DNA from 4 places in the Shewanella sp. SM101 genome. Region 1 is predicted to be linked to each of the others. Evidence: predicted binding sites of a transcription regulator. Region 1 holds the regulator's gene; each other region holds the start of a gene.
What was found. The regulator sigma-54, encoded in region 1, starts transcription at its own class of promoters, with help from an activator protein. The targets are predictions, from matches to a motif close to GTTGGCACGNNNNTNGNNT.

Region 1 (2,209 bases):
GTCGCTGATGAGTTCCAGTACCTTTTTCTTGCTGCCCGGAGTGGCGCAGGTAGTGCACTCCGGCCGCAGTATGGTACAAAGTTCCATTATTAGTGTTTTGTTAACTTCTCTTTGTGTTTAATAACCTGACGGTCAAGCTTGTCAATCAGGGCGTCTATAGCGGCATACATGTCAGCATGCTCTGAAGTAGCAAAAACTTCACCACCTATGAGGTTTATTCTCGCTTCGGCAATCTGTTGCATTTTCTCAACATTGAGCACAACGTGCACATTATTGATCTGTTCGAAATGGCGTTCAAGTTTTGAAAACTTTTCTTCTACATATGCACGTAACGATTCGGTAATTTCGATATGGTGCCCACTTAGGTTTATTTGCATAGAAACGTCCTCCGATATCCACTGTAGGTTATAAACTTTTACGCTGATTAGAAGGTGGAATAAGCATAGCCTCTCGGTACTTCGCAATGGTTCTGCGGGCTACGTTGATCCCTTGTTCTGCCAGAAGTTGTGCCATCTTACTATCGCTTAATGGTTTTTTCTGGTTTTCCGCTGCAACCAGTTTCTTGATAAAGGCTCTGATTGCTGTGGATGAGCACTCACCACCATCGTCAGTACCGACGTGGCTAGAGAAGAAGTATTTTAGTTCAAAAAGTCCCTTAGGGGTATGCATGTATTTTTGAGTTGTGACCCGTGAGATGGTGGACTCATGCATTTCTACCGCTTCGGCAATATCGTTAAGCACCATAGGCTTCATGGCTTCTTCACCGTACTCAAAGAAACCTTGCTGATATTGCACTATGCAATTAGCAACTTTAAGCAAAGTATCGTTACGGCTTTCTAGGCTCTTAATAAACCATTTAGCCTCTTGCAGATGGCCGCGAATAAATTGGCTATCGGCTTGGTTTTTGGTACTGCGTGCCATAGAAGCATAATGTTGATTTACATTGATTTTGGGCATGCAGTCAGGATTAAGCTCAACGACCCAGCGGCCATTTTTCTTCGACACAGACACATCTGGGATAACGTATTCGTCATTATTGGGCGTGATCAACAAACCTGGGCGAGGATTGAGGGTTTGGATAAGTGCTATACCATCCCTTAATTCATCTTCTTTTAATTTAGTCTTACGCATCAATAATCTAAAATCACGGGCGGCGATCAGATCTAAATGATCTTTGATCAGCATGCGGGCGTTTTCTAGGTTGGGAGTATCAGCGGCGAAATGCGACAGTTGGATCAGCAGGCATTCACTTAAATCGCGGGCGGCAACGCCTATGGGATCAAAATGCTGAATGCGCTTGAGTACGGCTTCGACTTCGTCAAGCTCAACTTCAGGATTGCCCATGGCTTCGAGAATTTCTTCAGTGCTTTGGGTGAGATAGCCCTGATCGTCGATGGCATCAATAATGGCGGTGGCAATGGCTAAATCGGTTTCAGAAAACGGCGTGAGGTTTTTTTGCCATTCTAAGTGTTCGTACAAACCTTCACTGGTCTCGCCTTGGAAGGGCATATCGTCTTCACGACTGCCGCCGGGGCCTGAGTTTGGGGAGGCGGTAAACACTTCATCCCATGTGGTGTCCATGGGGAGCTCATCGGGCATGGATTCTTTGGTTAGCGACTCTGCCGTGTCTATGGTGGAGCTGTCTTTTTCTGGTGGCAGAGTGCTAGATTCACTGAAATCCGTATCGGATAGCGTTTGGTTTACAGGGGGTTTAGTGGCGTCGAATTGATCCTCTTCCAGCTCGAGAAGGGGATTAGAATCTAATGCTTGCTGGATCTCTTGCTGCAGTTCTAATGACGACAGTTGCAACAGACGTATGGCCTGTTGTAATTGTGGCGTCATGGTTAACTGTTGACCCAGTTTGAGCTGGAGTGACGCTTTCATGTTACCGCTGATCCCTACGTTATTATTGTTGGAGGAGGTCGCTTATTATCATTTTGAGTGAAGCCTAATGGCGGTATAAATTGTCTCCATAGGCTTCGCTCGATTAACTATAGCCTGAATTGTTCACCTAAGTACACAGCCCTAACTTGCTGATTGTCTAAGATCTCTGCTGGAGTTCCTTCGGCAATCAGGTTTCCGTGACTCACAATATAAGCATGTTCACATACATCTAATGTCTCGCGGACATTATGGTCTGTGATCAGTACGCCAAGGCCGCGACTTTTGAGTTGTTCGATAATCTTCTTGATGTCGATAACCGAAATAG
Region 2 (2,209 bases), on a different contig from region 1:
TTTATCATGACGTGCGACGTTATACACTTTTACCGCTACATTGGGGTCAACATCATGGATACCTTGAGCAATACCGTCGGCCATCATGCGAGTATTATTGGACATAGAGTCGTAGAAAATCGTGATGCGGTCTTCTTGATAAGCGTCGGCCCAAGCTAAATATTGGTGAATAATTTGGGCAGGATTATCACGCCACACAATGCCGTGTGAAGTTGCGATCATATCTACAGGTAAATTAAAGCTTAATACTTCGTGAATTTTAGCCGTCACTAGGCTGCTAAAGGGCGTTAAAATGTTTGAGTAGTACCGTAGGCATTGTTCCATTAATTCATTTTGATCAACCTCATCATTGAATAAATGTTCGTCGCAATAGTGTTGGCCAAAGGCATCGTTACTGAATAAAACCGCATCTTCGGTGAGGTATGTCATCATGCTATCTGGCCAATGCAACATAGGTGCTTCGATAAATATCAGTTGCTTACCATTGCCTATCGCTAAACTATCCCCTGTCTTTACGGTAATGAAATTCCATTCTGGGTGGTGGTGATGTCCTACAATGGAGTCGACCGCATTTTCACTGCAGTAAATTGGAGTGTTAGGAATTTTGGCCATTAATGCAGTCAGGGCGCCTGAGTGGTCTTCCTCTGCATGGTTCATCACAATATAGTCTATGTCGGTTAAATTAATTTCAGCTTCAAGATTTTGTAAGAATTGCTGGCTAAACCGATGATCAACTGTATCTATTAACACGGTTTTTTCTTCACGGATAAGGTAGCTATTGTAGCTTGTGCCTTTAGTTATCTTGTACTCAGTACCATGAAAATCTTGCACTTCCCAATCGCGTTGACCCACCCAGTGGATATTGTTTTTTACATGAATAGTCATAAATACACCTGTGATAATTAATAATGAATGCGCTACGTAAATCTTGCTTATTTAGTTAAATCTCTTATTGCACTCACTATGCCAACATTCTAAGGTGTTGATTTTTATTTGTATTAATGTATTTCAACATTTGAAATTACTTACTGGTGTCATAATGACAATTTGATATTGGTCAAATTGACATTACACTATTGTCAATATGACTTTATTTGACTGTGGATGTGCTATGAGTGCCCATGCTGATTTAACTCAGTTAGCCTTAGATTTGACTGTCGGCGTGTCGACGCAAGACAGGTTTGAGCGTTTGTTGGCAGTGGTCAGGCGGCGTGTCAATTGTGATGCTGCGGCATTATTGGCATTTCGGGAGCAGCAATTTGTCCCCTTGGCGATAGATGGGCTCTTTGCCGAAGTGTTAGGGCGGCGCTTTCAAATTAGTGAACATCCGAGATTAGAGGCTATCGCCCGTGCTGGCGATGTGGTTCGTTTCCCGGCCGACAGTGAACTTCCTGATCCGTATGATGGTTTAATTCCACATCATAGTGCGAACTTACATGTACATGCTTGCATTGGTTTACCACTAATCGCGAACGATCGCTTAATTGGGGCGCTCACCATTGATGGTTTCAACCCTCATCAGTTTGATGGTTTTAGTGATAGCGAGTTGCGTGTGATCAGCGCACTGGCCGCAGCCAGTCTTAATACTGCGTTATTGATGCAACAGCTAGAATCCCAAGTTGTTGAAGTTTCCAATGGCACTGAGGTGCTCAATCGTCCTGCTAGTCAGCAGGAGATCATAGGGCAATCCACACAGATCCAATCGCTAAAGCAGCAGATAAGTGCCGTGGCAGGCACTGACTTATCGGTATTAATTACCGGCGAAACTGGCGTGGGTAAGGAGTTAGTGGCCGCGGCGATACATAATCAATCGACCAGAGCCGATAAATCACTTATCTATTTGAACTGCGCTGCATTGCCTGAGTCCGTCGCCGAAAGCGAGTTATTTGGGCATGTAAAAGGGGCATTTACGGGGGCAATCAGTCATAGGCAAGGCAAGTTTGAACTCGCTGACAAGGGGACCTTGTTTTTAGATGAAATCGGGGAGCTTCCCTTGGGGCTGCAAGCTAAGTTATTGAGGGTTTTACAATACGGTGAATTACAGCGAGTGGGCAGTGATAAGAGCCTAAAAGTTAATACTCGGATTATTGCCGCCACTAATCGAATTTTGCACCAAGAGGCAACGGAAGGGCGTTTTCGTTTCGACCTTTACCATAGGTTGAGCGTGTTTCCTATCCACGTAGCACCATTAAGAGAGCGTGGGCAAGAT
Region 3 (2,209 bases), on a different contig from region 1:
CCCAAGTGTTTGTTGCAGCATAGACTTAGCTGCTTCAGCGACTTGAACATTCATTTGATATGAGCGCGAAGCAGAAATCATATCTGCCATTTCTTCCATGACATTAACATTCGGTTTATAAATAAAGCCGTCCGCATCCGCCATTGGATGATCGGGCGAATATTCTTTTAGTAGTGGTCGATCACTTTCAACAATACCTTTTACCGCAACACCTTGAGAGGCTTGTTGCTGGCTTTGAGCTTTAGCCATTTCAGCTTCAAAAATAGGATGACGGGAACGATAGGTCTTATCTACGCTACTCGAGACGGAATCAGCGTTAGCTATGTTACTCGCCGTGGTGTTCAACCTGACCGATTGAGCCGACATTCCCGAGCCAGCAACATCAAATATGCTAAATAAACTCATGATTAATCCCCTCTCAGCGCTTTCTTCATGCCACTAAACTTACTGTCTAAAAAGCCTAATGACATTTGATATTCAAGGGCATTTTGCATGAATGCCGATTGTTCCTGTTGGATATCAACGGTATTGCCATCACCGGTATCGGGTTGATTTGGCACACGGAACTTAACAAATTGACCTGTCAACTCAGCAAGACCAAAATGCTTGTCTGACTCTTGCATTTCAAGACTATTACGCTGCTGTTGTTGGCCACGGGCGGCCTGCATTGCCGCAGAAAAATCAACATCACGGGCTTTATAATGTGGCGTATCGGCGTTAGCGATATTGCTCGAAATGACTTCAGCTCGCTGCGCTCTAATACCGAGAGTGTACTGATGCACACCCAGTGCATTATCAAAATTGATCGCCATAAAATTGCCTCCTCGTGTTACTCACGGAAATAAAGCAATTCATGTGCCAACATAGGGGAATAATGAGAATAACAATAGAGATGAGCAAGTGATGGATAAAAAATTACCGACAAATGTCGGTAATTTTCTTTAAAGCAGCAGACTTAAGTCTTTTTCTGGTAATAAATCCCTGGATTACAACGGACCATGTCAAACTCATCCGTTAAACCAGCTATAGATTCAGAAGCACCAAGAAATAAGATCCCTTTGGGATTAAGAGCGGCAGCGAATTGCCGCAAAATTTTTGCCTTTGCCTCAGACGCAAAATAAATCAGCACATTGCGGCAAAAAATAATGTCGAACTTACCAAGTAAGCTATAACTTTCAAGCAGATTATGTGCCCTAAAGTTCACCAAACGCTTAACATTATCCTTTAACTTCATATTGCCTGAAGGCAAAGCATCAAAAAACTGACGCTTTCGCTCCTCGGATAAACCGCGCGCTAATGCCAAGCTATCGTACTCAGCATTTTTGCAACGTTCCAACATGGAAGGCGATAAATCCGTGGCTTGAATTGACGCACTACCCGCGAGCGCACCAGGCTTCTTCTGTTGATACTCAAGAATCGTCATCGCCAATGAATAGGGTTCTTGCCCAGATGAACACGCGGCTGACCAAATCTTAAGTGGACGACCTAAACGACTGTACTCAGGTAACAAAACGTTATGCAATAACTCAAATGGATAACGATCACGAAACCAAAGGGTTTCATTGGTCGTCATAGCATCGATCACTTCAGCCCGAAGCGCACGTTCCGTTGGCTTCATCGAATGCTTAACCACATCGGATAAGGATGGCAGGTTATATTTGCCCATCAGAGGAGCTAGACGACTGCGCACCAGATATTGCTTATTTTCACCCAGTACGATGCCGCTGTGTTGCTCTAAGAACAACCTAAATTGATTATATTCAGCTTCAGCGAGTGATTTATTTGGCACATTCACATCCTAAATCCTATAGCAAGCACCAAAATCAGTGCGAAACCATCATGTTATAAAGTCGAGATTATAGCGTAAAGCGTATCTAGGTACTAACTACTGCACTTACAAACTTAAGTGTTTATTCACGGCAGCAGCCAGTTCGTCGGGATTAAACTTAGCGATAAAGTCATTGGCCCCCACTTTTTGAACCATTGCCTGATTGAATACACCACTTAACGACGTATGCAGTACCACTTTAATATGCTTGAGCTTAGGATCGTCTCGGATCTCAGCGGTCAAGGTGTAGCCATCCATTTCAGGCATCTCAATGTCTGAGATAATGAGAGGGATTTCATCGGCAACATTGTCCATTTCTTTGGCGATTTCTTTAAGCTTATCTAATGCTTCTCGACCATCTTTTGCGGTATCAATTTGTAA
Region 4 (2,209 bases), on a different contig from region 1:
GAACGTGGCAAGCCACGCAACCCATTTATCAATGCTGGCGCGTTAGTGATTGCTGACTTATTGCAGAGTCGTTTAGGTGCACCTAAACACAGAATGCTTGAGTTAGTCAGGCAACTTAGCCAAAACGATAAAGTGTGTTTCGATAAACAAGTAGCAGATTCAGAATATCAGCATAGTGCGCGCAATGCGGCTATCGCTTATTTGATGAAGTCCTTTGGTAATTTTCAAGGTGATGTTGATACTGTGCTGCGCACCTATTTTCATTATTGCGCCTTGAAGATGAATTGTGCTGACTTGTCTAAGGCCATGTTGTATTTAGCTAATCGCGGCAAAAGTATCACAGGGACTGAGCTTATTTCTCAAGTGCAAACTCGGCAACTTAACGCTCTGTTGGCAACCTCGGGCTTATACGATGGTGCGGGTGAGTTTGCTTATCGTGTTGGTATGCCAGGTAAAAGTGGCGTCGGCGGCGGTATTATTGCCGTGATCCCTGGAGAACTGTCGATTTGTGTATGGTCGCCAGAACTCGATAATAATGGCAACTCACTTGCGGGCACAGCGATGCTTGAGCATCTAAGTCAGCGTCTCGGTCGTTCTATTTTCTAGTCTTATCTCTCGTTTTTTATTAGCACTATCAGACTAAATGTTAGCGAATTTCGCTAATGACCTTTTAGTGCTAACTTTCAAAATTCAACATAATCAAATTGTTATAAAGTTGGCACGTCTCCTGCTATAAGCTATTCACATGGTATAAGCTATTCAGTAGTTTAGGTTTATCGAATTATTCAGATTAAAGGACGAACAAAAATGAAATTAAATAAGTTATTAACTGGATTTGCATTATCTGGCGTGATTTTAGGGGCATCTAGCGTACAGCTGGCGCAAGCACAAATAGAACCAAAAATAGATGAGCGCTGTGAGGTCTCCTTAAATTATGACGTTATGGTCGAGCCTAAAAAATTAGTCATGAGCGAGAAGGGCACAGAAAAGTATCGTATCGAAGTTGACAAGTTATTTGTGGAAGGTAAGCAAGTTAACTTAACCGACAAGCAGAAAAAATTGGTTACTCAATATGCCGATGAAGTTTCGACTCAAGTGCCAGAAGTGATTGAACTGGTGAATGAGGCAGTATCTCTTGCTTCCAAAGCGGTTGGTATGGCCTTAACACCTTTAATGGGTGATGCCGCTGGTGCAAAATTTAATGAAATGATGGCTGGCGTTCAAAAACGGGTTGATTCAGTGGCTTACAAGAATGGTGATAGCTTCTATTTAGGGGCGACTGAAGACTCGATGCAAAGTACATTTAACGATGAATTCGAGCAGGAAATGGAACAAATTGTCCAGAATTCAATTGGCGCAATTATGATGAACTTAGGTGGCCAAATCATGTCTGGTGGCGGTGAAAATTTTGAAGCTAAGATGGATACCTTCTCCCAAAAAATGGACAAGTTAGGCCAAGATATTGAGCAACAAATTGAGAGCCAATCTAAGGGATTAGAAGCTAAGGCTGACCGTTTGTGCGACCGATTTGAAAATTTGTTAGTGCTTGAAAATCAATTGCGCCAAGAAGTGCCAGAACTAGCACCTTATGTGTTGACACAAAACTCAACCAAGGAACTGCGTGAATAGTACTTGTAAATAGTTCTTGCGAATCGCCCTTAGTTTTAACTGCAATAACTTCTATCTCCTTGTGCATGAGTCAAACTTGAATGCTACGCCCCTAGTCAATTTATCGACTAGGGGCTTTTTTATTGGCTACGGTTTAATCGTGGTGACAACCCTTATGGCTAAGTTGATGTGGCTTATAGGCTAGGCTTGCAGCGATTTAGTTCGGAATGTTACAGTCTAGAGACGAATATTTGGTATACTCTTAAAATATAATTAAAAGCTGGCATATCAGTCAGATATAACCCCCTACTTTAGTGGACTTTTTCGGTCTAAATCTCTGCGTTATATCATTTTGATGCGAGATATCAATGCTATGGTTATTTTTAAGCGATGATTACGCTAACCATAGCTGCTCACCGAAAGTTAATATCATTGTCGTAAACAGCTTAAGGCGACTTCCATGTTAGAACTGTTAGAACCTATTGCGATTTTTACTCATGTGGCCAGAGCAGGTAGTTTTAGTGCCGCCGCAAGAAGGCTTGGGATCTCTAAGTCTAAGGTCAGTACACAAGTCGCCGATCTTGAACATAGACTTGGTGTT

Region 2: the regulator sigma-54 is predicted to act here: its motif matches at 953-971, upstream of norV (anaerobic nitric oxide reductase flavorubredoxin).
Region 3: the regulator sigma-54 is predicted to act here: its motif matches at 845-863, upstream of flgB (flagellar basal body rod protein FlgB).
Region 4: the regulator sigma-54 is predicted to act here: its motif matches at 715-733, upstream of L5M38_RS01965 (YggN family protein).

Annotation. Positions count from the first base shown of each region.
Region 1 is NZ_JAKKRH010000032.1:31,518-33,726, reverse strand. It holds gene ptsN (PTS IIA-like nitrogen regulatory protein PtsN) at 1-87, opposite strand, end outside; gene hpf (ribosome hibernation promoting factor) at 90-377, opposite strand; gene L5M38_RS16945 (RNA polymerase factor sigma-54) at 406-1,884, opposite strand; gene lptB (LPS export ABC transporter ATP-binding protein) at 1,992-2,209, opposite strand, start outside.
Region 2 is NZ_JAKKRH010000006.1:141,601-143,809, reverse strand. It holds gene norV (anaerobic nitric oxide reductase flavorubredoxin) at 1-885, opposite strand, end outside; gene norR (nitric oxide reductase transcriptional regulator NorR) at 1,112-2,209, shown strand, end outside.
Region 3 is NZ_JAKKRH010000012.1:47,867-50,075, reverse strand. It holds gene flgC (flagellar basal body rod protein FlgC) at 1-405, opposite strand, end outside; gene flgB (flagellar basal body rod protein FlgB) at 408-812, opposite strand; gene L5M38_RS08480 (CheR family methyltransferase) at 956-1,795, opposite strand; gene L5M38_RS08475 (chemotaxis protein CheV) at 1,895-2,209, opposite strand, start outside.
Region 4 is NZ_JAKKRH010000002.1:198,179-200,387, forward strand. It holds gene glsB (glutaminase B) at 1-606, shown strand, start outside; gene L5M38_RS01965 (YggN family protein) at 808-1,629, shown strand; gene L5M38_RS01970 (LysR family transcriptional regulator) at 2,069-2,209, shown strand, end outside.